DNA from 3 places in the Prochlorococcus sp. ALOHA_ZT_50 genome. Region 3 is predicted to be linked to each of the others. Evidence: predicted binding sites of a transcription regulator. Region 3 holds the regulator's gene; each other region holds the start of a gene.

Region 1 (12,154 bases), on a different contig from region 3:
GGTAAGAGTCGTTTTCCCAGCATCTGGATGTGAAATAATAGCAAAATTTCTTCTTTTATTTACCGCATCCAGTATTTCTTTATTATTTAGAATTTTAGTACCTAAGCTCATTTATATAATATAAGGGCCTTTCACTTAGTTCTTAAACATTACCATAGACTATTAAATAATTTTCACCTTCCTCAAACACATCTAAAGAGGATAGATCATTCTCTAAGATGAAATTTTTTAACTCTTTAAAAGTATAAGAAGCTCTTAAAGATGCATAATAATCATTAGTTAAAATCTCATTATATTTAGTTGAACATTGTGCTTTGAGTTCTAAAGCAGACTTTTCATCTAATGGCCTTTTTAAGTCCTTGTGAAAATTTACAGTAATATTACTAGATAAAATTCTTATTGTGTTGAAGAAATCTTCAAGATTGGTAATGTGATGAATCAAACTGTTGCTTACAAGTAAACTAATTCTTTTTTTAAATAAAAAATTATTTGATTTAATGTCTTTGATGTCAGAACAAATGTAGCGTAAATTTTTTAATTTTTTTTGATTATTAGAAATACTTTTATTATATTCTGCTCTCAAAATCATCTCTTTAGAACCATCTATTCCTACGACTGCAGTATTAGGCCATTTTATTGCTAACTTCTCAGAAATATTTCCTGGGCCACATCCTAAATCAACTATTAAATCTTTTTCACCTAAAGAAATATTTTTTTTCAAAAGATATTGATTTATTTGATTAATTAGATTAACTTCCCCTTCTGAAAAATCAGCTTCGTCATAAGAAATGACCTGCTCTTTTTCTTCCATTAATTCAGGTTCGGGGACTCTTTCCATATCCTTTCTTGAAACAAAGATTTCATATTAAACATAATTCTACACAAACCGTTAAATAGTGGTAAGAATAGTTGCAGACGCCACAGGTAGAGTTATTCTTCCAGTACGGGTTATTTACATACGTTTTTTTTATCGTGACTGTTGCACCAAATAAAGCTTCTTCAGAGAGCAATTCCAATAATCTTAAAAAAGATGATTTTCCAAAGACTGCGCCAGCTGCTTACCCAGTTTTTTTCAGATCTTATAGTAGAAAAACTTCATCTGGCAAAAGGGAGAACTGGAGCGAAGTAGGCGAAAGGAATTTATCGGGATTAAAAGAATTAGGAAAACTTTCTGAAGAAGAATTAATCCTAATGAGAGAGATGCAAAGTAACCAAAAAGCTCAACCTTCAGGAAGATGGTTATGGATAGGCGGAACCCCTTGGATTAATAAGAACCAAAATTTCTCAGGAGCATACAACTGTACCTCAACAAACTTAATTGATTGGGAAGCCTTCGCATTAATGATGGACTTAGCAATGATGGGATGTGGAACAGGTGCAATAATTGAGCCTCATTTTATAAATAATCTACCTACGGTAATTAACAAAATAAATATTAAATCAGTCAGTGAAGTTGGAATAACTCCTAAAGATCAAAGAGAAGAAAAGTCATCATTAGAAATTAAAGGAAAAGATCTTCATATCAAAGTTGGAGATAGCAGAAGAGGATGGGTAGATAGCTATAAATATCTTCTTGAGGCATCAAGTAACGAGAGTCTTGAAAGAGAAATTGATGTTTATATTGATTTGGAAGATATTAGGCCTGCTGGAGAATCATTAAAAGGTTTTGGTGGTATGGCAAATCCTATCAAATTGAAAGATCTTTACTCTAGAGTCGCATCACTTCTTGGAAAGGCAATTGGCAGGAAATTAAGTACAGTAGAGTGTTGTTTATTAATTGATGAAGCTGCAGTAACCATAGTTGCTGGGAATATAAGAAGAAGTGCTGGAATGAGACAATTTGCTTCAGATGATAAGGAAGCCGCATCAGCAAAAGAAAATTTATGGAGTCAAGATGAGAATGGTAATTGGAGAATAGATCCTGAAAAAGATGCCCTCAGGATGGCTAATCATACTAGGGTTTACCATACAAAACCCACTTACCAAACTGTTTTGGATGCAGTAACAAAACAATTCCATTCAGGTGAGGGAGCTATTCAATTTGCTCCAGAAGCAATCGCAAGGTCAAATGCAGATATTCTCAAAGATGATGAATTGAGAAAGGAATTTATTGAAATCTACTCAGAACAAGGTAAGGATGAAGCGAGAAATTGGATAAATAGTAGTTATGGTCCTTTTTCAGAAGAAGAGTTAGACCACAGGATGAGCCGATATGGACTTAACCCTTGTGGGGAGATCTTGGGAAATGATTTCCATTGCAATTTGGCTGAAGTTCATTTAAATCAGATTGATCCAGGAAATTTTGAAGAGCAAAAAAAAGCTTTTAAAGCAGCCGCTCTTTCTGTAGCATGCTTACTTAATCATGAATTTGAAGTTGAGCGTTACAGAAAAAGTAGGGAATATGATCCTATTGTAGGAGTAAGTTTCACTGGATTATTTGATTTTTGTGTCCATGCCTTTGGGACGCCATGGTTGAAATGGTGGGAAGCAGGAAGGCCAAATAGCGAAGAAGGGAAGGCCTTCAAAGAAAAGGAAGCTAAATTCTTAGATTCTTGGAGAAAAATAGTAAAAGAAACTGTATGGGAATATTGTGATAAGCATAATCTAAGGAGACCAAATAGATGCACAACAGTTCAGCCAGCTGGAACTAAAAGTCTTCTTACTGGAGCAGCTCCAGGATGGCATCCTCCAAAGGCTCAAAGATTCATAAGAAGAATAACTTTCAGGAAAAATGATCCAATCGCTTTAGCTTGCATGGATTATGGTTACTCAGTTGTTCCATCTCAATCTGATAAAGATGAAAATGGTTGCTTGCTCGATAATCCATTTGATCCAAGATGTACAGAATGGTTAGTTGAAATCCCTACAGAAGTTAGTTGGGCAAATATAGACGGCGCAGACCAAATAGACATCAATAATTTCTCAGCATTAGCTCAATTTGATTTTTACATGCAAGTGCAGAAATTTTACACAGAGCATAATACCTCTGCAACCGTAGAATTTAGAGAAAATGAAATCGAGGATTTAGCTAAGGCTATTCATAATGCAATAGAAAATAATGAGGGATATATTTCAGCAGCATTGCTGGCTAGATTTAGTGCTAACGCTACTTTCCCGAGATTACCCTTTGAACCAATAAGTAAAGAGGAATATATATCATTGCAGAATAAAGTAATAGAAAGGAAAGTCAATAACGATTTCTTTGACGCTCTTAATAAATATGATGTTGGAGAACTATCTGAAGCAGGACCAGCAGGTTGTGATTCAGATAAGTGCTTGCTTCCTCTTGCTAAACCAAAAGATTAAATTTTGAATTATTTGTAAATAAAAAATATAAATTAGTTTTTAAAAATTTAATTTATGGCTACCTCTTAAATAGGGACATAAATTATTTATGACATTAAGCTTAAATATTGGGAACTTTTTTAATGATTCCTCTAGTCATGCATTGGTGGATGAGCTAAGAAAAAGAACATCAGAAGAGGATATCTTAGATTTTGAGGAAAAATTTAACTCCAAAAACGAAAAAAATCTACACGTATATATATGTAGATTTCTAAAAAATAGATCAATATCCAGAGGGCTAGCCTCTAGATGGTTAATAACCATAATTGAAAACAAAGAATCAAAAATTGATGCTTTGCAAAAATTAAATAATTAGGTCAGCCCTGATAGTTTCCATAGAGCAATTCCAAAAATTGAGAATCCCATAATAAAAGTAAAAGCCAAAGCATTTACCAATTGGACCTTATCATTCATTCTGTTTGCGAATGGTAATAATTGAGCAAATAATGGAGTCTCTTCAACTATTGCAGATTTTTTTACTGTAGGTTTTTTGCTTCTAGAAAACATAAAACAAATTTTATAATCTTAAGAATTTTACATTTAAAAGTTCATTAAATAAAAAATACTTCTCAAAAACGAACAAAATGTAACCTGTGAGAAATTAAGCCGGGATTATGATAAATATTTTTATCAGAAACCTAATCTATCATTAATATATTAAGTTTATTTATTAAAAACCTAGACAAATAATTTTAATGGATGTTATTATAAATTTGTAGCAACCGCTACCAAAACGTTCAACTTGCGTATAGCAAGCCGCAAATCGACTTAAGCCATGGAACGGGGACTTAAGCGAAACCGGAGCTTAAAAAATGACTCTAATTTACAGAGGACAAAAGTACGTCCAGAACAAAGAAGCAGCTAAAAAGCAGCACAATGAACTAACTTATAGAGGAAAAGCTTACACAAGCTAGTTTATTTAGCCATTAAAAGAAAAAGCCACTTTTAGTGGCTTTTTTATTATCCATTCTTAGACTAAAAAATAACTTAATACTTCTCACAAGCATTAAAATAATATGATTCAATTGCATTTATATATTAGATAACAATGGCAGACCAAAAACCTTTATTTAAAGCACCTTATGACATAAAAGATGTTAGTGCTCTTTTCGCCATAGTTGCCTTCGTTTTAATAATCGCTGCCATAGTTGGGAATAACTTATTTGGTTTATTTCAACAAAATGTCAACTTTGGGTGATTTTTTTGTGGCCTAAATTTTTGGACTAAATGTGACCAATAATTGATTGTTATAACGACTTAACCCGTCATTTTTAAATAAAATTCCTCTCTCAGACAAGTTTCTTGAAATAAATTTTTAATCTTTGAATTTATAGACTATGACTAATTTCTTATGTTATAGTTTTTAAGTTCAACAAAACTGAATAGCCCTTTGGAGGGGTGGTCGAGTGGTTTAAGGCTCTAGTCTTGAAAACTAGCGTGTCTGCAAGGGCACCGTGGGTTCGAATCCCACCCCCTCCGTTCAAATAAAAAGAACCGAATAATATCAACGCCCTTTTGAAACGTTCTTGTTAATATGAATTTATTTAGATTATGAGTAAAGGATTTGCCACAGATAATTTAATATCCAAAAAATCGAAAAAAAAAGTTATTTCAAATGAACCGCAAGGAAGATTAATATCTTGGTCTCCTTGGCCACCAGCTAATTTTCAGACAAGATATCCTGCTTTCCCTTTTGTTCTTACAATATTGATTATAGTAATCGGTCAATGGTACCTTTCACTACTGAGATGACCCGAAACTGTTTTTTTTATTTAAATTAGGATGAATTAAGTTTGAGAATTTATTTTGTTTTTTTCAATTTTATTATTTGCCCACTTTCAAGCGGCAATCATCCCAATATTATTAGGTATTAGATCGATCAATAAATTCAAACATATAAGCAAGAACAAATTGATACCTTTCGGTTTTATTTTTTTAGGATTGGCATCGATTTCTGAAATGATAGATCATACCCAAACATCTTGGATTTATGTAGATCATTCCTCTTTATTTAATTGGTTATTTTATTCTTTCCTATCTTTAGGTCTAACATGTTTATCAATATCAGTTATAAAAAATAAATTTATTCAAAAAACTAATTTTTGCATTTCTTTATGTTCAATAATCTCATATTTTTTATTTGATAAAACTATTGCTCTTCTTTTTCAAGTAATAATAAGTATCCTTCTAATTATAAATTGGCAAAGAGTTTTTAAAGATTGGCTTTTTATCCTTTACCCAATATTTGGTATTTTTTTTACGACTTTCTTTGGCACAAGGCTCTCAATTAGTGGCGATCAATTTTGGCATGTTTTAATAGGCCCATCTGGAACAATTAGCGTTCTTACCTTTTATTTAGTATTAAAGAGATCGGACAAAAAATTTACTTAAGATTCTTATGAAAATATTTGTATTTGTAAGTTTTATAGTGTGCTTAGTCACAATAATCTCTCCAGTTGAAATCTTTGCTGATACGGCACTTGATGTTTACATGAATGATTTTTATTCTAAATCGAATGAAGCTAGCCAGATTCTTAAAGAAATCGAAAATAGTCTAAAAGAGGGATCAAGAAAAAAAGTATGCTCTAGGCAAAGAGAGGCAGCAAGATTAGGTCTATTAGCTAATAAATCATTAATTAAAGCCTTTGAAATAGAGGGGGCTAATCCGCCAATGCAAGCAATAAAGGCAAGTCAACAAAGATGGGAATCTATTCTGAATGAGTGCTGAAGAAAGTCAGTAAATCTATAAATCTTTTTAAATTTGCATTCTTACAGATTTACTAATTAAGGGAATTTCAGGTTCAACTCCATAAATACATTGAGAAATCGAATAAATAAAAATACATAGTGTAAATATAAAAATTATTGAGCCTAATTCAACTATGGGAAATATTCTCAAGAGATATGAAATTATTATCAAAGCAATATCAATAAGTAATGCTTGGCATGCGTTATATCTAACGAAATAGGGAACATTTGGATTTCTTACTAATCCAGCAAACAAAATTATAAATAATAAAAAACTACCAAAAGGCAAAGATTTTTCAATTATTGCTATCGGAAAAGTTAGTAATAATAGTATTTTTAAAAATGAATATTTATAGAACAAATAATATCCAAAAGGTATTGATGCCTTTAATGGCAAAGTATACAAAAATACTGATGAGAGTCTCTGGAATATCTGATTCAATATATTATTGAAATTTCGTATTCATATTTTAGCCTAATTTTTCTGAACTTAATAAATGACTTAGCCTCGAAAAAATCAACTTTGGCAGATGGTTATTAAATATTAGATAATTGATTAAGGTTCATAATTCAAAATGCGTATCCTACATACAATGTTGAGGGTTGGAGATTTAGATAAATCCATTGATTTCTACGTCAATAGATTAGGAATGAATTTATTAAGAAAAAAGGATTACCCTCATGGAAAATTCACTTTGGCATTTGTTGGTTATGGCTCAGAAAAAGAAAACACAGTAATTGAATTAACTTATAACTGGGACAAAAAGTCTGAAGACTATGAGCTTGGAGATAAATATGGTCATATAGCTATTGGAGTAAAAGATATTCATCTAATTTGCCAAGGATTAGAAAAAAATGGTTGTAAAATAACAACCAAACCTAAAACAATGAAAAACAGTACTACTGTCTTGGCTTTTGTTGAGGATCCTGATGGTTATAAAATTGAACTTATTGAAAGAGATTAAAAGCTCAGAAGTTTTTAATTAAATAAACAAATAACTAAAATTTAAAAAGATTGAATTATCAAATATATCGTTTTCAATTAGCGAAAAAATACCTCTAAGATCACATTGGATAGATTCTGCAGTTTCAATTATTGTAAAAGATTATTTCTAAGATGAGGAATTATTAAAAATAAAATTAAAACTTTATACAATCTAGGTTAATTCTATTTAGAATAAGTAGACAATCTATTCAGATTTATATATCATAGAATTATCGCATAAAGCTTATGCCTAGTAATTGGTCAAAAATAAGAGATGAATGGCTTGATAGAACCGCGGTTGCGAAAGATGATGCTAAATGGGCATTAGAAGCTTTAATTAATTCTGAAGAAGAGTTATTTGAAATAGAACAAAAAATAAAGAATAAAGAGGACGCTATAAGCCAAGTAAAATTTTTGAAGAAAAAGGTTAAAGAAACTATTTCCTCTAAAGAAATTAGTCTCGATGATATTGCATTAAATACTTCAAATTCAAACAAAGTACAGATCTCAGTACCATCAAATCTTACTTATCTTTTGAAAGTTTGGGCCGCAGCAGAAGGAAGAGATCTATCAAGTGTTGCTTTTCAATGTTTAGAAACTGGTATAAGGGAAATGAAAAGCAAAGGTTCAATACCTTCAATAGCAGTAAATAGATATGACTCGGCCTGTCAAAAGAGGATTGCACTAGCAGAAGTAAACAATCTATTGGAGAAATACGAATTAGCTCAGGATGAAATCAAATAATTATGAATAACAGAAAAATCATTAAAGGATACAAAACATTAATATCATCAAGATTTAATGTAGATACTTCTGTAGATAAATTCAAAGATGGAATAATTTATACTCTTTATTCTGATGAATTTAATTCACTTAAAGTTGGTTTTGCTGAAAATGATAAGGTTCTAGAAAAAAAATTATCAAGTGAAGCATTGATATTATTGGATATGAAAAAAGGCAAAAAGAAAGATCTATGTTTATTAATAACCACTCTAAAAGAACTTGGCATCAAATATTCAGACAATTTTTATTTCAAATACTCAGGTTCTTTAATGAAACATTTATCTACTTTAGGTTGGCCTGTTGGAAGATCACTTTATAAACAAAGAAAGATTAAAAAAGAACTTGTATGTGCATAAATTTAAATGTAATCGCACTCTAAAGTTTCTCTGGTTTCTCTATTTGTAATTGGATTAGTTCCAGTAGCACTTTCACAAAATTTCCTAATAATATCTTTTGGCAAAAAAACATTTGTGAAGTCTGCGCCTTGTATTTTTACATTTTCAAACTGGGTACTATAAGCAAAAGAATCCTCCAAGTTAGTATTTGATAAATCTGTTCCATCTAAAACAGCTGAGTCTAAAGTTACTTCTCTTAAGTTGGAGTTACTTAAATTAGTATCTTTCAATTTTGCTCCATAAAGAGTCGCATTTTGGAGCTCACAACCTGACAAATTTGCGTCTTGTAAATCAGTCAAATAGAAAGTTGCTCCTTTTAAATCAGATCCAGAAAAATCAGCCCCTACCAAAGATTGTTTACCATAATCCAACGCAGCGAAGCTTCTAGAAGGGAGGGTTAAAACAACTATTAAAAAAGTTAAAATTATAAATCTCATTTGTTTGAGTAGTATTTCAATAAATTCTAACTTCTTAAGCTGAAATCTAAAAATTAATTATTTACTGAATGCTATATTTATTGAAATAGCAAATCACGAAATAGGTTTTGGATATAAGTCCTTATGATGCAATTGTTGTTGGTTCTGGAGCTACAGGAGGAATAGCAGCACTTACATTGGCAGAACAAGGGATCAAAGTTTTAGTAATAGAAGCAGGGCCTCAAGTTAAAAGGCATGAAGCTAGTAATCATGAGCCAAAAAGTACATTAAAAAGATTATCAGGAGTTTTAACAAAAAAACATGCCAATCAATGCCAACATCCTGGTTATTGGAAAAATAATCCTGACTTATATTCAAATGAATTGAAGCATCCTTATGACTTCCCCAAAAAAAAGCCATTTCTTTGGACACAAGGTAAACAATATGGGGGGAGATCATTAACTTGGGGAGGCATAACATTAAGACTTTCCTCAGAAGACTTTCATCCGGCTAAAAAAGACGGATTCGGGCCAAACTGGCCTATTTCATACGAAGAAATTTCCCCGCACTACGATTTTATTGAAAATTTCTGCGGAATTTATGGACGAAAAGATGATATCAAGGAGGTCCCAAACGGTAAATATATTGGTGAAATTCCTCTTACAGAAAACGAAAATGTTTTTGGCAGCAAAGTTAAATCAAAATTAAACTATCCATTTATCCAATCAAGAGGATTTGACCGTAATTCATCTGTAAAAGAAAAAAATTGGCCCAAGTCCTCTAGCGTAGGAAGCTCTTTAAAAAAAGCTTTAGATACTGGAAATGTACAAATAATCTCTAATTACCTAGTGGAGTCTTTTGAGATTAACAAGATAACAGAGCTTGCCTCAAAACTAACGATTGTAAACCTAGAAAATGGACACAAAGAAGTATTGGATTGTGATTTGATTCTTCTTTGCGCATCAACAATTTCAACACTGAGAATACTACTGAACTCAGAATACAAATCAAATTCCTCAGGGTTTAAAGATAATTCTGGGAAATTAGGTAAATACCTAATGGATCACATATCTATCTGTAGATTTTTTTCAGTCCCAAAAGCAAAAAACTCAGATAAATCACTAGATAATCCTCCCGATCTTTCTGGAGCAGGCAGCTTCTTTATTCCATTTGGTTCAAATTTACCAGAAATTGACGACATAAATTTCCATAGAGGTTATGGAATCTGGGGGGCAATTGATAGATTAGGAATACCTAAATTTTTGCAAAAAGACAAAAACAAATCCATTGGCTTTCTTATCGCTCATGGCGAGGTCCTTCCTAGAGAGAAAAACTCAGTTTCTCTCTCAAAAAAAACAGATGAATGGGGTATCCCAATTCCCTACATTGAATTCGAATGGAGCGAGAATGAGTTAAATATGGCAAAACATATGGAAAAAACAATACAAAAATCAGTCAAAGCTGCAAATGGGAAAATAAAAAATATTGATGAACTAATGAATATTCCATTAGGGAGTTTATTTACAAAAAATTTGATAGCACTTTCAGATAGTCCTCCTCCTCCTGGATATTATATTCATGAGGTAGGGGGAGCACCAATGGGGATAAATGAAGAAAATAGCGTAGTTGATAAATTTAATAGATTATGGAGATGCAAGAATGTACTTGTACTAGATGGAGCATGCTGGCCCACATCATCTTGGCAAAGCCCTACACTTACAATGATGGCCTTGAGTAGAAGAGCCTGTTTAAATATTAAAAAGACTTAGAAGGTGTAAATAATTGATTTAAATAAATTTCTGAGACAGAATTATCTGTACATCCGTTTTGAACGAGAAAAGTAGCTAATGCTGAATTTATAAGCTTATATTGATCCCAAGTTGGGTTACTTAATACGAAATCTTTCATAGTGTTATAAAGAGTTTCTGAAAGCTCTGTTTCTAAAGAGACTTTATTTGAAGAGCACTCGACAAGTTTCTTATCAGTTAAATTTGATTGGCTGATTTGATCCATAAATTTATATTTTTTTCATAACTATGATGGTATTTTTTTCTAAAAAAATCAAAAAATATCTGCTAGAAAACTTTTCAAATTATCAAATGAGACTCATGTTATAAGTATGTTTTTAAGAAATTTACTTTTTAAATAAGTAAATTGATTAGATATTAAAGAAAAGTCAACAATAATGTTGAAGTCCTGTTTTTTTTGAAAAATACTGGCATTTCTAATCCAATGTGGATTTGGACGTGGAAAACAACCTGTAAATTGTGGAAAATCTAGCTCAAAATACTTTCAAGATTTTATATTAAGAATACTTATATATACTGAGTCTATTAAGACTAAGTCGAGAAAGAGACAGGTGATTCATTGATTTCAACGGATTTTCTTAAGATTTAGTCTTTATTAGGCAAGCGAAGCGTGACAGGTCCTAAAGGGTGTTTTGAATTTGGATAAATACTATGGTGATGGTGATGGTGATTATGTTCATGTTGATGAGCCTCTACATGTTCATGTTCTAAGTAATCACCTCCTCCTGTGTCTGATTTTTCTTGATTATGAGTTGGGATTTGATTTTGTATTTCACAAGCACCATTACATTCAGGATCACATAAATCACAGCTGATACCCAAGCCCTCTACATGGTCATGATGACTTTCTTGTACCATTCCAACTTCTTTTTCAAAGCCAAATAAATTTGATCTATATTTACAAGTTGAGCAATTCATAAAATTATTACCTTCGTTATTAAGAATCTCTTCAATCCTTTCTACAAAAGTGTCGACCACATAAGACTGTGACGAAAGATATTTTGCATGTATAAATGAAATATTTGGATTATTAATCGCAACTAAATCACTTTGCCTTTTTATTCTTGTGACAAGGACACCTGAGAAAAGGAAATAAGGGAAAATAATTATATTTTTATAACCAAGTCTCACAACATTTTTCAAGCCAGGTTCAACAAGAGGGAAAGTTACTCCAGAAAAAACTGTTTCCCCCCACCCTAAACCAATACCCTCTACGATCATTCTCGTAATTTTTGAAACATTGGAATTCGCATCTGGGTCAGAAGAGCCTCTACCCACAACAACTAATAATGATTCTTCAGGTTTGAGATTATTATTTTGTTTAAATACATCTTTTACTCTTTCACAAGCTGCACTAATCATTAAATTATTAATACCTAATTCTCTTCCATAAATTATTTCAATTCCTGTTTTACTTGAATAATTCATAAGCAGGCTAGGTATATCATTTTTTACATGGCCAGCAGCGAAAAGCATTGCAGGTATTGCAATTACTTTTTTTATAGAAAGATCTTTTAACTTGTCTAAAGCATCAACAATCGAAGGTTTAGCAAATTCCAAGAAACCATATTCAACTAAAAAGTTTGGATATCTTTTTTGGATGAAATTAGTTAATTCTTGAAATTCAGTAATGGCTAGTTTATTTCTACTCCCATGTCCACAGATAAGTATCGC
Region 2 (12,154 bases), on a different contig from region 3:
TTGACAGGTCAATCAATAATGCATATTGCTGTAGCAACAGGTTCAATGCCTACTACAGGCTTACCACTACCTTTCATTAGTTATGGTGGCAATTCATTAATAGCGTCTTTTTTTATTGCAGGGATGTTAGTTAGATGTTCATTAGAGTCAACAGGATTCATTGGTATGATTAGTACACGAAAGACTCTTAATTAGTTAGAATTTAAAGGATTAAATTCAAGCTATCGAATCATTTAATTTAGTTATTTCAGAATTATCTCAAAAGGGTAATCTGCTTATGCAGAATGGTCTTAATAGTCCTGGTCCATTTACTATATTTTTGGTTTTCAGCGCAGGACTTTTAACAAGTCTTGGGCCATGTTCATTATCATTACTTCCAGTGACAATTGCTTATATAGGCGGAACAGAGAAAAATAAATTTAAACTTATTAGTTTTTCAGGAGGTGTAGTTTTTTCGCTTGTTGCACTGGGGGCTGCGAGTGGATTCTTAGGTAAAATATATGGGCAAATTCCATCTTATTACACTTCATTTGTTGCCCTAATAGCAATAATAATGGGTTTAAATTTATTAGGAATTCTAAAGTTTCAGTTTCCGAATGGACCTGATATAAAAATAATTGAAGATAAAATACCAACATTTATAGCGCCTTTTGCCATAGGGACTACTTTTGGACTAGCTTCTTCACCTTGCATTACTCCAGTTTTAGCAACTCTTTTGGCTTGGGTATCGCAAGCTAAAAACCCGATAATATCTATTATTTTTTTATTTTTCTTTGGGATAGGCCAAGTAACCCCATTAATCATTGCAGGAGCTACTGCAGAAAACTTAAAGCAATTTTTAGCTCTTAGAAAATTTAGTCAAATAATTCCGACTTTAAGTGGGATATTTTTAGTTTCCCTAGGGTTATTAAATTTATTTTCAAATTGGATTTAAATGATTATTTTTAAGAATCTAATTTTAAAAATATCAAGTTTAAGATTCGCTATATCGCTGATAATCTTCATTGCTATTGCCAGTGGAATAGGTACTTTTATACCTCAAGGTAGTAATAATAAATTCTATATTGATAATTTCGATAGAGCTCCCATTTTTGGATTTTTAGATGGAGAAAAAGTCTTAAAACTTCAATTGGATCATATATATACAAGCTTTTGGTTTTTATTTACATTAATTCTTCTTTGCATTTCTCTAGCAGCTTGTAGTTTCAGGAGGCAAATCCCTTCATTAAAAGCTTCATTAAAATGGATTGAATACAAGAGCGAAAAAAAATTTAGCAAACTGCAACTAACTACAAGTCATCCAATCAATCAAGATGGAGAACATATATCAAAAGTAGATTTATTACTTAAAAAAAAAGGATGGAAAACATACAAATTTAATAGTCATATTTCTGCAAGAAAGGGGTTAATTGGAAAAATCGGTCCTTTAGTTGTACATATCGGATTAATAGTCTTACTTATAGGTTCAGCATATGGAAGTTTTACAAGTCAATCAAAAGAACAATATTTACTGCCTGGAGAAACTTTAGATCTTGTTAATGAGAGCACAAACTCAAAAGCCAATGTAAAATTAGTCGATTTTTCTATAGAACGTGAAAGTGATGGTGTGCCCAAACAGTTTATTTCAAAATTAAATTTTTCTTCTGAAGATCTAAATTTAAATGAAATAAAAACAACCAAAGTTAATCACCCAATCAGGTTTAAAGGATTAACTATTTATCAAGCAGATTGGGCAATATCAAATGTTGTTTTAGAAATAGATAATATCCTTTATCAATTACAATTAAAGGAGATTCCAGAAATCGGTAATCAAGTTTGGGGAGTTTTAGTTGAATTAGGATCGGAGACTAAAAAAAATTTCCTTTTAACAATAGATAATGAAAATGGTCCACTTAAAATTTCGAATATAGAAAATTTTTCCGGGAATAATCTCTATATCAATGACGATCCTTTAGAAGTTAACTCTTCAAAAGTATCTCTGAAAAAAATAATCCCCAGCAGTGGATTAATAATTAAAAATGATCCGTCTATACCATTTATTTACTTTTCTTTTATCTTAATAATTTTTGGAACAATAATAAGTCTTATACCAACTAACCAATTATGGATTCTGGTAAATAAAGAATCACAAAAGTTATCTATTGGAGGCCTTAGTAATAAAAATCTAGTTGGTTTTAAAAAAGAATTTTTTAAATTATCAGAAGAAATAAAAAATTTTTAATTTCTTTTCTGCCCACTAAAAATATCTAACTGCATAGAAACATTCCCTCTGGGGTTAAATGCAGCATTTAAATGTATCCAGTGAGGTGAACCTTCATTCACTAAATCATCCATAATTCTATTCACAACTTCCTCATGTGATATTTTTATATCTCTAAAATTATTAATATAAAGCTTTAAAGACTTCAACTCATAGACTTTCAAATTAGGTTGATAAATAATATTTAGCTTTGCAAAATCTGGATAACCAGAAAAGGGGCACTTACATGTAAATTCAGGTAACTGAATAGAAATTTCATAAATTCTTTTCTTATTTGGATTATCGAAACAAATTATTTTTGATTCTTCAATAATTCTTTCACCATATAGCGGTCTTTGAGTCGAATCTTCTAATTTAGCTGTACTCATTTTTAGTAGAACTTTTTTACTAAACCTATATAAAAACTATATATAAAGATAAAAATTCGCAAAAGTATCAACAAATCTAAGTATTACAATTGACTAAGTCAAAAGATGTTAAATCTTATTTTTGTATCAATAGTAACATTCATAATGTCCGCCGAAAGGTTTATATGTGTTTAGTTCAATGAAAAATTAATGGACATTTGTTTGATAACTATCGATAACAACTTAAATAAATCCCTTCAACCAAAAACTGCAATTGGAATGTTATGGCTTCAAACACACTTTGAGAATGATCAGTGGGAAGCGTTGTCAAATAGTACAGTAATAATTTCTGAAGAAAATTCCCAACTATTAATTGAAGACGCCAAGAATGCAGGCCTTAATGTTGAATGTTTTTCTGATATTTCAATGTTGGATGTTTTCCCAAAAAACAATTAAAATAGGAATGTTCAATCTTTAATCATGAAGAAAATTGAAGCAATCATACGTCCATTTAAGCTGGAGGATGTAAAAATTGCATTAGTAAACTCCGGTATTGTTGGAATGACAGTTAGTGAAGTCAGAGGTTTTGGAAGGCAAAAAGGACAAGTTGAAAGATATAGAGGTTCCGAATTTACTGTTGAATTCCTTCAAAAACTTAAAGTAGAAGTTGTCGTAGAAGATGAAAAGGTTAATTCAGTCATAGATGCGATTGCTGAAGCAGCAAAAACTGGAGAGATAGGTGACGGAAAAATATTCATCACATCAATTGATTCAGTTGTAAGAATTAGAACTGGCGACAAAGACGAAGAAGCTCTTTAATTCAAAGAGTTTCTTTTACTAAATTTTGTATATATTCACTATTAATACTTTTATTTGATTGACTTCCTAAGGTCATCCAAGCTAGATATTCATGATTCCCAGCAGGACCTACCAGCGGAGAAGCTATCAAATTCTTTATATTCCATTGGAAATTCTTAGCAGCATAGATAACAGACTCTATAGCCTCAGTATGGAATTTAGGATTGCGAACAACACCTCCTTTACTGACTTTATCTTTACCTACCTCAAATTGGGGTTTAATTAAAAATATTCCCTCAATACAATCACCTTCTAATAAATTACCAATAGATTTAAAAACTAACTTTAATGAAATAAAAGACAAATCAGCAACCACAAAATTTGGTAATTCATTACTTCTAGATAAAAGATCATTAGGTTTTAAATTTCGAATATTAGTTCGTTCAAAAAGTATGACTTTTGGGTTATTTCTAATCTTCCATGCAGTCTGTCCATAACCAACATCTATCCCATAAACTAACTTTGCTCCTTGTTGCAATAAGCAATCAGTAAATCCCCCAGTAGAGATTCCTGCGTCAATACATATTTTATCTTTTACTTTAATTTCAAGTTTATTAAATGCCTCCAATAATTTTTCGCCGCCCCTTGATACAAACATAGGTTCGGAATCAATAAAAAATTCAGATCCAATTAATACTTGTTGTCCAGGTTTATCCCATACTTTTCCATTGATATCTCTAACCTTGCCCGCAAGAATTAAACCTTGGGCTTTTTGACGAGTTTCACATAAACCACTTTTTAGAAGATAAAGGTCTAATCTACTTTTTTTAATCATCTATTAATCAATAAAAAAAGACTGAATAATGAACTTCTACAAGATTAAGATCCAAATTCTTTAATACCTTCCAATTTTAAATAAGAACTAAAAAATTACCCATTATTAACGAAAGGAATAAAGGAATAAATGCAAACATTTTTATATTTAAGCTTTCTTAATTAGCCAGAAAAATGTTACATAAGAAAATAATAGCCAGGCAAATATGTTCAATGGCAAGTACATCTTTAAGGTATAGAGCAATAATTCGATTTTGGTTATAAAGTTTAAATTGATAATTAATAAAAATTGTGATCGAGCGTTACACATTACCCGAAATGGGGAAAATCTGGACTGATAGCGCAAAATTCCAGAGTTGGCTTAAGGTTGAAATAGCTGCATGTGAAGCAAATTTTTCCCTGGGGAAAATTCCTGAGAATGCCATGAAAGAGATACGTTCAAATGCAAAGTTTGATGAATCTAGAATTACAGAAATTGAGAAAGAAGTTAAACATGATGTCATAGCATTTCTTACAAGCGTTAATGAATTTGTAGGAGATTCTGGAAGATACATACATGTTGGTATGACCAGTAGTGATGTACTTGATACTGGCTTATCTCTTCAGTTAAAAGATTCTTGCGAATTGTTATTAGAAGAAATTGAGAACCTAGAAAATGAAGTCAGATTATTAGCAAGGAAGCATAAAAATACATTAATGATTGGCAGATCTCATGCAATTCATGGGGAGCCAATTTCCTTCGGTTTTAAACTTGCTGGATGGTTAGCAGAAATAATAAGGAACAAAAAAAGATTGTTAACACTGAAAGAATCTGTAGCTATTGGACAAATAAGTGGTGCAATGGGAACTTACGCTAATACGAATCCCAAAGTAGAACAAATAACTTGTGATTTACTCGGCTTAAAACCTGATACAGCAAGTACGCAGGTTATATCGAGAGACAGACATGCAGAATATGTGCAAACTATTGCACTAGTTGGCGCTTCTTTAGATAGATTCGCAACTGAAATAAGAAATTTACAAAGAACTGATGTTTTAGAAGTTGAGGAGGGCTTTACAAAAGGGCAAAAAGGAAGTTCTGCCATGCCTCATAAAAGAAATCCTATTCGAAGTGAAAGAGTAAGCGGTTTAGCAAGAATTTTGAGGAGTTACGTCTTAACAGCACTGGAAAATGTTCCACTTTGGCACGAAAGAGATATAAGCCATAGTTCAAATGAACGTATCATGTTACCTGACGTATCAATCTGTTTGCATTTTATGCTCAGGGAAATGAAAGATATAGTAAGCAATTTGGAAGTTTATCCAAAAAATATGCTCAAAAATTTAAATATATATGGTGGTGTAATCTTTAGTCAGAAAGTTTTACTTTTGCTTGTAGAGAAGGGCTTGTCTAGAGAAAAAGCTTATAGCTTAGTACAAAAAAATGCGCATCAGGCCTGGAATACTCAGAATGGGAATTTCAAACAAAATATAGAGAGAGATAATGAAATAATGGATTTTATTGATCAAAGTGACTTAGAAGAATGTTTTAATCCTTCAATTCATCTCAATAATTTAAGTGTAATATGGGAGAAGTTAGGTATCTAGGATTACTGAAAACCTTATCTAAGTTAAACCAGTGTTTTCAGAGGAATAATGACAAAAAACTTTAGGATTGAAAAAGATAGTATGGGAACAATAGAGGTTCCCATTGAAGCTTTGTGGGGCGCTCAAACACAAAGATCGATAATAAATTTTTCTATTGGAGAAGAATTAATTCCAATTGAGTTAATTTATTCACTCACCCTCATAAAAAAAGCTGCTTCAATTGCGAATTTCAATTTAGGTTTAATAGATAAAAGGAAAAAAGATTTGATTGTAGAGGCATGTACGGAAATACTTGATGGGCTTCACGATTCACAGTTTCCCTTAAAGGTTTGGCAAACAGGTAGTGGCACGCAAACAAATATGAATGTTAATGAGGTAATTTCAAATATTGCAGCTTTAAAAACTAATTCAGAGCTTGGTAGTCATCAACCAATTCATCCGAATGATGATGTAAATAAATCTCAGTCAACTAATGACACTTTTCCTGCTGCTATTCAAATATCTGTTGTTAATGAAATAATCAAAAATTTAGTTCCAACGATAAGAGAACTTACTAAGATCCTTGATAAAAAAAGTGAAGAATGGAAAGACCTTATAAAGATAGGAAGAACCCATTTTCAAGATGCAGTTCCCCTTACTTTTGGGCAAGAAATATCAGGATGGTCAGAGCAACTTAAAGATGCTGAGAATGCAATTATTATGAGTCTGAATGAATTGTATTTCTTACCTCTGGGAGGAACTGCAGTTGGTACAGGGATTAATTGTCCAAAAGGATTTTGTGAAGAGTCTATAAAATCAATTTCCGATGATACTAATCTAATGTTCTATAAATCAAAAAATAATTTTTCTATCATGGCCTCGCATGATCGTCTAGCTCAAGTAATGAGTCAGATAAAAATATTAGCAGGTGCATTATTTAAAATTTCAAATGATATAAAAATTCTATCTTCTGGTCCAAGATCAGGAATATATGAACTAATTATTCCTCAAAATGAACCTGGAAGTTCTATCATGCCGGGTAAAGTGAATCCAACTCAATGCGAAGCCTTATCAATGGTTTGCACTCAGATAATGGGTCTTGAATATGCAGTTTCAATGGCAAATTCTAGCGGCACTTTACAGATGAATGAATATAAGCCTCTTATTGGATTTAATATTCTCACAAGTTTAAAATTACTTAAAAATGTAATAGAAAACTTCAGAATAAAATTAGTTGATGGGATGGAACCTAATCAAAAGAAAATGAAGTTAAATTTAGAAAATTCACTAATGTTGGTTACAGCCATAGTGCCAAAAGTTGGTTATGAAAAAGCAGCTGAAATTGCAAACCTTGCCTTCAAAGAATCATTAAATTTAAAAGAGGCAACACTTAAATTAGGTTATTTAAACGAAGATGAATTTGATGAAGCAATGAATATCAATTCAATGATTTGATTAAAAAAATTTAAGAATTATTGTCAATTCTTTTTGTTGCAGGATTAATATCTTCAGAGACTTTTATAAGATCATTAGATTCAGAAACAGGAAAACGATTAATAGCTTTTAATGCTAGCTTTGCTTTGCTTTTTAATTTATTACTAACACCAATACAGTATTGCACTTGAGAAAGGACATCAATTGATCTTCTAATAATCCTCACTACATCACCTTCGTCTAATGAAGTATTAAAAACCAAATCTTTCCATTTTTTTCCTCTTGCCCATTCAGAAATAATTCCAGTCAACTCTGTTTCTAAATAGATAGGAATTTCAATATGAAACTTATTTTGTTGAAAAGAGACTAATTTTCTTAAACCATCTAATTCATTAAAAACATCTATTACCTTTAAAGAAGGCTTGAAATTACACCAAAGATTAGGCCTCCTTACATCAACACATATAGCTTGAATAATTGCAGCTAACTCAGGAGGATCTAAATCGTCTAAATAACCACTAACTAAAACAAGACCAATCCATAATTCATTTTCACTTCTTATTGCACCAACTGTTTGTCCAACTTCTGTCAATTCCAAATCATTTAAACAACCAAAATGATTCAAAATTTTAATCAAATCGGTAAAAGTTCTCCAGTTATGATTTTCTTTATCCTCAAGAAGTTTTTTTCTAATATTTATTTCTTGTTCAACATCAATAATTCTTTTTCTATATTTCTTTAATTTCTTGGAGTCTCCAAATCTGTGTGCAGGATGATCAGTAACTGTTTCTTCTAAATTATTAATTTGTTGCTGTTGTGCCAAAACTTCCGTTGTCAAATCATATTGTGGAGTTTGTAAATCATTTTTTTTAGAAACTTCTAAAATTCGATCCGCATAACACTGCGACATATCATCTCCCCTAAATACCTCTCCAGAAAAATACATCTTTGGTACTTCAAGTCCTAAGACATCAATTGCATCCAAATCATTAAAAATACTTACTATGTATGAGGGTTTTATAAGAATAAATAAATTATCAATTGTCAAACACAATAAACTCTTAATTTTTTGGGATTCATATATTTTCTTACAAATTAATCCTGGAACAATTTTTCTTTTAATTTGAGGAGCTTTGATTGAAATTAAGCTTCCATCTTTAATATATGGGAGTGCATTAGTTATCTCTTCTGATAATTTTTCTGCTGCTTGTTTTTCTAAAATTTTCAAGAGTCTTCTCTCTTCTTTAAGACGATTTTTTAACTTTTCGTATGCATCAAAATCTTTCCATGAAACGTTAGATGTAATTTTTTTTAATTCAATTAAATCCTTATCTAAATTTTCAAGAATTATATTCTCACCTGATGATTCACCTAAATATAAAAAACTACCAAAACTTCTTTTAATTAATTCTTTAGACTTCTCTAAAGTATAACTTTGTAAAAGATTAAGTACCATTCCATAGCTAGGAGTGAATTGACTTTCTAAAGAATTTGGTTTGCTAATAGCCAGTGCACTTGCTTCTTTGGCACCTTCGAATCTTGTTTGTAATGTAACAACATATCCCTGGGTATCTTTTCCTCTTCTTCCAGCTCTTCCTGACATTTGCAAAAATTCACTGCTAAATAATAATCTATGCCCATCTTCTGTCCTTTTTGATAAAGAAGAAATAACAGTTGTTCTTGCGGGCATATTTATTCCTGCAGCAAGAGTTTCAGTTGCAAAAACAACTTTTATTAAACCTTGCTGAAATAATTCCTCAACCAATTCTTTCCATGCAGGCAATAATCCAGCATGATGAGATGCAATACCGCGTTTTAATGCCTCGCATTGAGATTTATCTTTAATTGCTTCCTGATTATTTTTAAGATAAACATCTAATTTTTGGGATATCATACTTGCTTCTGAATAACTTACTAAAGTTAAATCTTTTATATTCTCAATAGCCTTGTCACATCCTCTTCTACTAAAAATAAAATAAATAGCTGGCAACATATTTCGTTCAGCTAGTTTCGAGATCACAAAGCCAATTGAGGGAGACTTTGGTTGCATTATCCTGCCCACTTTTCCTCTTATTTTCTGCCCTTTAGGAGCTCTCCAAATCTTACAGTTTGGATGAATTCCATTACCCTTATTATTTAAAAGTGGATGGAGGCCTTTAACACTACAAAAAATAAAATCAAGTGGGACTGGTCTCTTATCACTATTAATTAGTACTGTGGGCCCATGAACTTTTTCTATCCAATTTTGTAGTTGATCTGCATTGGCTATTGTTGCTGATAAAGCTATTATTTGAGTTCTAGTAGGGCAATGGATTATAGTTTCTTCCCAAACTGTGCCTCTTTGGGGGTCATTCATATAATGACATTCATCAAGAATCACAGATTCTAAATTTTCTAAGGGATCATCAAATTCATCAAATTCGCCATAAAGCATGTTCCTAAAAATCTCAGTCGTCATGACTAAGATTGGTGCTTCTCTATTTATACTTATATCTCCAGTTAAAAGACCAACTTTATTCTCACCATATTGATTAGCAAAATCTCTAAACTTTTGGTTTGATAGGGCCTTTAAAGGTGTTGTATAAAAAACTCTGCTGTCATGAGATAAGCCTCTATATATAGCAAATTCACCTATCAATGTTTTACCCGAACCTGTTGGTGCCGTTAAAACAACAGAATTTCCGCTATTAATAGCTCGTATTGCTTCTAATTGGAAATCATCTAGCGGAAAGGGGAAATATTCCTCTAAATTAAGCAATAATTGTGATTGAAGAGAGGATGAGTTAACTTCTTAATATATGATCTATATAGATATTAATAAACAAAAAATACCTTGCAAACTTTAATAGTAAATCTAAATCTTTTTAATTAAATCCACTATATTTTATTTTGCCAAAATGAAAAAAATAAAAATTCCAAAAAATAGAATCCGTAAATTAAAAACATTTTCTTTAGGTAAAAAATCATTCGAACTTCTAAGTTTAAATTCGCAAAATAAAAAACTTATAGACTTATGCAGTAATGATTATTTTGGATTAAGTAGGGACAAGGATTTAATAAAAGCTGCTTACGAAATAAGCTTGTTAGAAGGTATTGGTTCAGGAAGCTCTAGGTTTATTACAGGTTCAAGACCAATACATAAATTATTAGAAACAGAACTTGCCAAGTGGCTTGATCAAGAGAAAGTATTACTTTTCCCAAGCGGATTTCAAGCAAATATAGCCGCTATCCAGGCTTTAGCAAACAGAAATAGTATCGTAATAGCAGATAAATTGATCCATAACTCTTTATTGGTTGGAGTCAAAGCTGCTCAAGCAAAACTAGTTCGATTCTCACACAATAATTTAAAAGATTTAGAAGATAAAATTATTAAATCTAACCCCACAAAAAATTCCATTTTAGTTGTTGTTGAATCTCTTTATAGCATGGAGGGATCAATTGCTCCGCTCAGAGAAATAACGGAAATTTGCAAAAAAAATAGTGTTCAATTATTAGTTGACGAAGCTCATGCAATTGGGATCTTGGGCCCTGAAGGCAGGGGTTTAAGTTTTAATTGTCGTTCAGATATAACTATGATTACTGGAACTTTTGGAAAAGCATTTGGAAGCGGTGGAGCTTTCATAGCTTCCAATTCAGAAATTGGAGAATATCTTATCCAAACAAGTGGTGCATTTAGGTATACAACCGCACTTGCGCCATCTTTGGCTGCTGGGGCACTAGAAGGTTTAAAAAAAATTTTAGAAAATAAAGAATGGGGTAATGATTTGTTATCTTCTGCGAAGATATGGAAAGATGAAATTATTAAAAATTTTAGTTTTCCAGTTCAGGGAGATTCTCACATTTTATCAATTATTGTTGGCCAAGAAGAGAAGGCAATTTATCTACAAAAATATCTCGAAGAAAATGGGTTTTTAGCAATTGCGATAAGACCTCCAACTGTTCCAGTGGGGCAATCAAGAATCAGAATAACAATACGAAGAAACTTAGATTTTAATCTGCTAAAGAATTTCATTGCAGTATTAAAAGAGTTTAAATGAAACAAATTATTACTCAACATGGGTGGGGACTAAATAAATATTTCTGGGATGATTATAAAGTTGATTTTTTAAATAATAATTGGCATTGGCAAGATAATGAAAGGGGCTATTTTTCGACAAATAATTATCAAGCAAAATGGATTAAAAGCGAATCTAAAAAAGAAATCAGAATGACTTTATGCCATTCATTTGGTTTTCATTTAATGCAAAAAAAAATTTTAAAAGAAGCAACTCATATTGTTCTTATAAATTCTTTTAATAATTTTCTTCCTTTAAGTAATAAGAGAAACTTTATTTTGAGGTCTCTAAAAAGAATGGAAACAAAAATCATAAAAGATGAACCTAAGGATATGTTGAAAGAATTTATACATAGATCATTTATGCCAAATCATATGAATAATAGTTTTAAAAATATCTTTTATAAAAGTCTAGAGAGTTTAAATAAAACTCTTCTTTTAAGTGATTTAAAACAACTTTACATCAATAGAGATTTTCCAGTATTTTTAAGAAAAGATTGCAAAATTATTTTTATAAAATCAGAAAATGATTTGATTCTTGACAACGAATCAAATAATAACTTTTTAGATTCCTTAAATAAAACACTTGATAGGAAGCCAATTTTAATTAAATTAGCTCAACAAGGTCATTGCTTGAATAATTTAAATTTATACGAGATCTTACTTAATACACTTAATGATTGAAATGGATAGTAAAAAGTGGAATGAGAAAATAAAAAATAATTTCAATGATGCTGCATATCGGTATTTAGAGCATTCAAATATTCAGAAATTTTTTGCAAAAAAGATTGTTCAATTTATCAAAGAATTAAATCCCCAAAAAAAAGGTGAATGGATAGATCTAGGATCAGGACCAGGACT
Region 3 (5,946 bases):
GGCGGATTATGACTTGCAGATATCATGACACCACTGCTCAGGTTCTCTTGTTTGATTAAAAAAGGTATAGCTGGGGTAGGGCAGATTCCAAGATTTATAAATTTTTTGCCACTTTCATTTATACCTTGTGTTATTGCCTGAAGCAGAATATCTCCACTAATTCTTGTATCTCTTCCAATTAATATTGGATTTTTATTTTCTAAAGTCGAACCTAGAGCATATCCTACTTTGTAGGCTAGAGAATAAGTTATCTCTTCATTAAATCTTCCTCTTATTCCATCAGTTCCAAAGATTGATTGCATAATTAGATTTCAGGAATCAAAGAAATTTTGATAATTATTCAGTTCTTATTTTATCAGTTGATTAAAAGCTTATAGATTTCAATTCTCTTTATTTGTTTAACTTATTTAAGATGTTTTTAGTAAGTAATTTCTTAATAGTGCAATCTGAGAGTCGAGAGCAAATTTTAAAACATTATTTTAAAACAATACTTATTTTAATCATATCTATTGTTATCATTTCACTGTTTTTGTTTAGAAATTTCTTTTTTAAATCAACTTATCTTCTAAAGAGTTTTGGAGAATTATCTGTTGACCCTGAAATAGCTTTTACAAATAATAAGCCTACATTTCTGGAATTTTATGCTGAGTGGTGTGAAGTTTGCAAAGAAATGGCTCCACAAGTTTCTGCTTTTAAAGATGAATACGAAAAAGATATTAATTTTGTTTTTTTAAATGTTGATAATCAAAAATGGGGTAATTACATCCAAAAGTTTGCAGTCAATGGGATTCCTCAAGTTAATCTTTTTGATAAAAAGGGTAATCTAATATCTACTTTTATTGGTAAACAAGATGAAATAAAAATAAGAGAATCTATTAATAATTTAGAAAAAGAAGAGAATCCCTATGAGGAAATTATTAATGCTGAATTTTCAATAATTCAAGAAAATAAAAATAATGAGGTTAATCCTCGTAGTCATGGATAATTTTTACCATTCTAAAGATTTTGATACAATCGGAAAACTTTTTTTAAAAATAGACTTGCAATTTTGGGCGATAGACTTGTGTTCTTTTTGGGTACCGTGAGCTGATCTTAAATGAATGTAATGGATCCACGATCTGCATGATCCAGACATATAGATTCTTGTTGGAGTTGCTAATGGTAAAACAAATCTCGCACATTCTTTGGCTACGCCTTCAGCAAGTAAATCTTCATATAATTCTGAAGCAGCCTGAAAATGTAAACCAATTTTTTCATTGAATCTTTTTTTTAACTCATCAGGGAGATCAGGAATTGAATTTTGCCTGTTTTTAAAATCTTGACGCCTTAACTCTGGTAAGGGAATATTACCCAATTGAGAACTATCTGCATATCTCTGTGAAAATTCCTGGAAAGTAAATGATCTATGTCTTAAAATTTGGGCAGCGATTCCTCTGTTAGTTTCTATTTGCAAGGTCATAAATGACTGTTCAAAAACACTCCAATGTTCATTTTTAATGCAATAACTCAATAATTTCGAATAGTCTTCATTTTCCTGATTTTTTGGATTACTAACTCTTGCAATGTAAGCCATTGTTTTTTCTGCATCAGGAGTTAGCGAAATTAGTTCAACTTTACTCATTTTAGATCTTTGCAAGAGTTACTTTTTCTGGTTGGTTTTGATATTTACCTCTTCTATCTTCATAGGTTGTAGAGCACGGATCACCTTCAAAAAAGAGTAGTTGGCAAATACCCTCTTCAGCATATATTCTGCAATCTGCACCTGAACTATTACTAAACTCTAAAGTTAGATGACCTTCCCACCCTGCCTCTGCGGGCGTTGTATTAACAATAATTCCAAGTCGTGCATAAGTACTTTTGCCTATACAGATTACAGTTATATTTTCTGGCACTTTCATCTTTTCTAAAGCAACTCCTAAACCATAGGAGTGAGCAGGAAGAATAAAAAAGTCTCCATCATTATCATGGTGAAGAACAGTTTTTTCTAAATTATTAGGATTAAACTTTTTGGGATTCATCACAGTACCAGGGATATGTCTGAAAATTAGGAATTCTTTTGATGAAAGTCTTAAATCATAGCCATAAGATGAACATCCGTAACTCAAAACTGGCTTTTGTTTATTGTCAGGCTCAAGATGTCTCACCAAATTTGATTGAAAGGGTTTTATCATACCTTCCGAAGCTTTTTGATTTATCCAGAGATCATTTTTTAGCATTGTTTTATGAGCGAAGTTCGGTAATTTGGTTAGCCATTAATAATAAATCTTTAGGTATATCTGTACCAGTAAGGATTACATCTCCTGATATAAATCGGTTTTCAAGTGTTGAAATCAAATCATCTTTATCGATAATTTTCATGTCAATAGCTAAAAAAATTTCATCAAGTATGATTTGGTCATTCTCTCCAGACTGTAGTTCTTTTTTACAAAAATTCCATAATTCAATAGTAGATTCATGAATAGATTTTTTTAAATTTTTATTATTTTCAATTGCTTCAGAATTATATTGATCAAAGGAATGTGATGATCTTACCCAGGTTAAATTACCGCATAGCTTTACTGCATTATCAACTCCTTGCTTGACTCCTCCCTTCATGAATTGTATTAAGAGCACTTTCCTGCCAAGAGCAGCATTTCTTAGAGAGTCTCTAATGATAGATGTGTAGCTACCTCTATATGAAGATTGATAGATTTGAATTTGTCCGTTTTGTGGAATTCTTTTTAGATTAATTTTGTTAGCAGTATTTGTTTTTACAACATCAAGATTACCTTTGGAATAAATATGAGATGAACTAATTACCATTATTTAGATTCTTTCTACATGCAGTATAATTAGAATCTATTGACGCTGCATATAGTGTAATTTTACTTAAAAAAGGGTTAAGCAATTTGAAACTGACTGAAAAAAGCTTGTTGATAAACTGATAAGAATTGAAAATTGTTACTGTTGATACAAGATATTTTAGGGTGTCTCCTTAAATTTTTTAATAGTCAAGATATTTATGATACCTGCTTCACGAGGATTCAACCGCTTTAGTTCGCAACAATCCGGACAAAGTAAAATTAACTCTGTTGGAGAACGTTTTCCAATCAATAGAACTTTAATGGAAGTTATTAAAGGTCTAGATGGTGCAAGCACAGAAATGGTTGAGAGATCTAAAACAATATTTTTCCCTGGGGACCCTGCTGAAAGGGTTTATCTTATAAGAAGAGGAGCAGTAAGACTGTCAAGAGTTTATGAGTCAGGTGAAGAAATAACTGTTGCTCTTTTAAGAGAGAATAGTCTCTTTGGTGTTTTATCTCTTCTAACAGGCCATAGATCTGATCGTTTTTATCATGCCATAGCATTCACAAGAGTTGAAATGATAACAGCACCTGCAAATTCTGTTTTAAGAGCTATAGAGGAAGATGCATCAGTAGGACTATTACTTTTACAGGGGCTTTCAAGTAGGATCCTGCAAACTGAAACAATGATAGAAACTCTTACACATAGAGATATGTCTTCTCGTTTAGTAAGTTTTTTAATGGTTCTTTGTAGAGACTTTGGAGTTGCAGGTGAAAAAGGTATTACGATAGATTTAAGGCTTTCACATCAGGCAATTGCTGAAGCTATTGGTTCTACAAGAGTAACCATTACAAGATTATTGGGAGATTTAAAGGATTCAGGGCTTCTTAATATTGAAAGAAAAAAGATCACAGTGTTCGATCCAATTGCTCTTGCAAAAAGATTTAATTGATTCATCATAAATTATGATGTACTGAGTATATGCAAAAGTGTGGCTTGGATTTTAATTGTTTTTTTAATATTACTAGGGGGATTAATTGCACCATTTGGGGATATTCTTGGAACAAAGATTGGTAAAGCAAGATTTAGTATCTTAAAATTAAGACCGAAAAAAACAGCAACTATAATAACTATTATTACTGGTGGGTTTATTAGTTCAATATCAATAGGGTTATTGATTTTAGTAAGTGAAGAATTCAGACAAAGGCTTTTTGTTGATATTCCTTTTTTGCAAAAAACTTTAGATGAAAGTAAAAAGGCTTTAATCCCTTTACAGGAAGAGCAAGAGGAACTTGAAGGTAAAATTATTCAAAAAGAAAAGGAGTTAAATCAATTAAAAAATAATATTAAAGAATTTAGGAGAGGAAATATTGTTATCAAAAGAGGGCAAACTTTATTCATTGCTGAGATTAAATCTAGCTCAAATGTAAAACTAGACTTTATAAAAATCTATAATGAAGCTGATAAATTTGTTAGGAAAATTGTTACCCCAAATAAAAAAGAAGCAAAAAATATTCTTTTGTGGAGACCTAGTGATATTACAAAAATTGAGACAATAGCTTCTAGAGGCGGCGACTGGATTTTATTAATTAAATCAGCAACAAATGTTTTAAAAGGGGATAATTATGTTTTTGTATCTCCTGATTTATTAGAGAATAAATTTATAGTCAAAAAAGGGGATGTTATTACAAGTTCAATTCTGGGAGAAAGTGATTTAAATCTTAAATCAATAAATTTAAAAATTAAATCATTGCTTAGAGAAACAAGGGATGAAATTAAGTCAAAAGGATCACAAGTTAGTGAAATTAATACAAATGGAAATTTTGTAAAAAAAATTAGAGACTTTCTTCAAGAAAATCAAAATATCAAATTTAAGTTAGAAGTAGTATCTTTGAGAGATAGTAAAACTGTAGAACCCATAGTCGTTGAAATCAATATTTTAAAGATTGCATCTTAAATGCCTAGAGTTATAACTATTGATCCTGGGAAAAGTAAATGCGGCTTAGTATTAGCTGAAATAAGTGAAAAAAAAGTTTATAAAGCGATTATTCTTAAAAGTGAATTACTAGAGAATTATGTCAGATATTTAATTGCCGCTGAGGACATATCACAAATTATTATTGGCAATGGTACTACCAGTAAAGAAATCAGAGAAAAACTATATTTTTTTAAAAAAGAAATAATAACTTTTGAGGAAAAAAATACTACCTACAGGGCTAAAGCAAGATATTTCGAACTTTTTCCAATTAGTGGTCTGAAGTTTTTAATGCCTAGAGAGGTTTTTATTCTTAATAAAAACCTTGATGCGATATCAGCTTTGATAATTTTAGAAGATTATTGCAAAATGAAGTTTACTTTGAATCAAAATATAGATTTTAAAACTTGGCTGAAATAGTGAACTTATATTCATTCCCTGCTTCTAGTTCATAATCTTTTTTCAATAAAAATCTCAATAAGGCATCCTCAATTAATGCTCTTCCCAAAGGTGGATTTACCTTTAATAGACCTTTATTAAAGGAGTATGTAAAAGTCCATTTAAATTGACTAGCTTCCACAACCCCCTGAATTTGCTTTTTTGAGAAGCAATATTCCTTAACACTTACATTTGCAATAGTTTCAGGTTTTGAACGCATTTCTTAAGGTTGGTCTTTGTCAAAAGAATTTAATTCATTAATTATATATTCTTCTTTTTTAGTATTTAGTTGTTCGAGGGATTCTATTACTCTCTTATACACTTTATCCAATATTGATTTTTCTTCTAGAGAAATATTTCCTAATACATGTGAAATGGTATTGAAATTATTTTTTCCTTTTATTAGAGGAGGTGACCCAATACCAATTCTTATTCTCTTAAAGTTTTGTGTCTGTAATTGTTCAATGATGCTTTTAAGCCCGTTATGTCCACCTGAGCTTCCTTTTCTTCTAAATCTTATTTTTCCAAGGGGAAGATCTTTATCATCGACTATTATGAAAATCTGATCTAAATTTATTTTGTACCAATCAACTATTGCTCTGACAGCATCACCACTGTTATTCATAAACGTATTTGGTAAAAATAACCTGAAATTAGAATCATTGATTTGAAATTCTGAGCAGGAACTTTTAAGCTTATCTTTTAATAAAAAATTTGAATTATATTTTTTCGAAAAATTTTCAAGCAGT

Evidence for each region. The regulator NtcA, encoded in region 3, controls nitrogen genes in cyanobacteria. The targets are predictions, from matches to a motif close to GTANCNNNNGNTAC.
Region 1: MK115_RS04970 (DUF4278 domain-containing protein) is a predicted target of NtcA. The motif match lies at 4,061-4,074, and genes of this name have one in related genera.
Region 2: queF (preQ(1) synthase) is a predicted target of NtcA. The motif match lies at 2,752-2,765, and genes of this name have one in related genera.

The regions. Positions count from the first base shown of each region.
Region 1 covers NZ_JAKVCI010000014.1:18,262-30,415, reverse strand. Annotated here, with positions in the region: gene MK115_RS04995 (peptide chain release factor 3) at 1-111, opposite strand, end outside; gene MK115_RS04990 (class I SAM-dependent methyltransferase) at 143-838, opposite strand; gene nrdJ (ribonucleoside-triphosphate reductase, adenosylcobalamin-dependent) at 973-3,306, shown strand; gene MK115_RS04980 (RNA recognition motif-containing protein) at 3,395-3,661, shown strand; gene MK115_RS04975 (hypothetical protein) at 3,658-3,852, opposite strand; gene MK115_RS04970 (DUF4278 domain-containing protein) at 4,158-4,259, shown strand; gene MK115_RS04965 (hypothetical protein) at 4,394-4,543, shown strand; tRNA gene MK115_RS04960 (tRNA-Ser) at 4,738-4,824, shown strand; gene MK115_RS04955 (hypothetical protein) at 4,897-5,097, shown strand; gene MK115_RS04950 (hypothetical protein) at 5,152-5,736, shown strand; gene MK115_RS04945 (hypothetical protein) at 5,744-6,073, shown strand; gene MK115_RS04940 (Tic20 family protein) at 6,101-6,535, opposite strand; gene gloA (lactoylglutathione lyase) at 6,669-7,058, shown strand; gene MK115_RS04930 (VHS domain-containing protein) at 7,325-7,822, shown strand; gene MK115_RS04925 (LEM domain-containing protein) at 7,825-8,217, shown strand; gene MK115_RS04920 (pentapeptide repeat-containing protein) at 8,220-8,693, opposite strand; gene MK115_RS04915 (GMC oxidoreductase) at 8,801-10,441, shown strand; gene MK115_RS04910 (DUF2811 domain-containing protein) at 10,428-10,685, opposite strand; gene MK115_RS04905 (sirohydrochlorin chelatase) at 11,066-12,154, opposite strand, start outside.
Region 2 covers NZ_JAKVCI010000025.1:7,160-19,313, reverse strand. Annotated here, with positions in the region: partial or broken gene MK115_RS07310 (FtsW/RodA/SpoVE family cell cycle protein) at 1-195, shown strand, start outside; gene MK115_RS07305 (cytochrome c biogenesis protein CcdA) at 278-934, shown strand; gene MK115_RS07300 (cytochrome c biogenesis ResB family protein) at 935-2,221, shown strand; gene queF (preQ(1) synthase) at 2,218-2,628, opposite strand; gene MK115_RS07290 (hypothetical protein) at 2,818-3,063, shown strand; gene MK115_RS07285 (P-II family nitrogen regulator) at 3,088-3,426, shown strand; gene MK115_RS07280 (TlyA family RNA methyltransferase) at 3,428-4,240, opposite strand; gene purB (adenylosuccinate lyase) at 4,531-5,826, shown strand; gene MK115_RS07270 (class II fumarate hydratase) at 5,875-7,260, shown strand; gene MK115_RS07265 (DEAD/DEAH box helicase) at 7,271-9,997, opposite strand; gene MK115_RS07260 (aminotransferase class I/II-fold pyridoxal phosphate-dependent enzyme) at 10,137-11,276, shown strand; gene MK115_RS07255 (hypothetical protein) at 11,273-11,977, shown strand; gene MK115_RS07250 (methyltransferase domain-containing protein) at 11,970-12,154, shown strand, end outside.
Region 3 covers NZ_JAKVCI010000044.1:133-6,078, forward strand. Annotated here, with positions in the region: partial or broken gene MK115_RS08780 (phosphoglucosamine mutase) at 1-302, opposite strand, end outside; gene MK115_RS08785 (thioredoxin domain-containing protein) at 440-985, shown strand; gene thyX (FAD-dependent thymidylate synthase) at 989-1,621, opposite strand; gene dcd (dCTP deaminase) at 1,623-2,216, opposite strand; gene MK115_RS08800 (cob(I)yrinic acid a,c-diamide adenosyltransferase) at 2,221-2,802, opposite strand; gene ntcA (global nitrogen regulator NtcA) at 3,002-3,736, shown strand; gene MK115_RS08810 (DUF3084 domain-containing protein) at 3,776-4,741, shown strand; gene MK115_RS08815 (RuvC family protein) at 4,742-5,179, shown strand; gene MK115_RS08820 (DUF3146 family protein) at 5,160-5,417, opposite strand; gene pth (aminoacyl-tRNA hydrolase) at 5,421-5,946, opposite strand, start outside.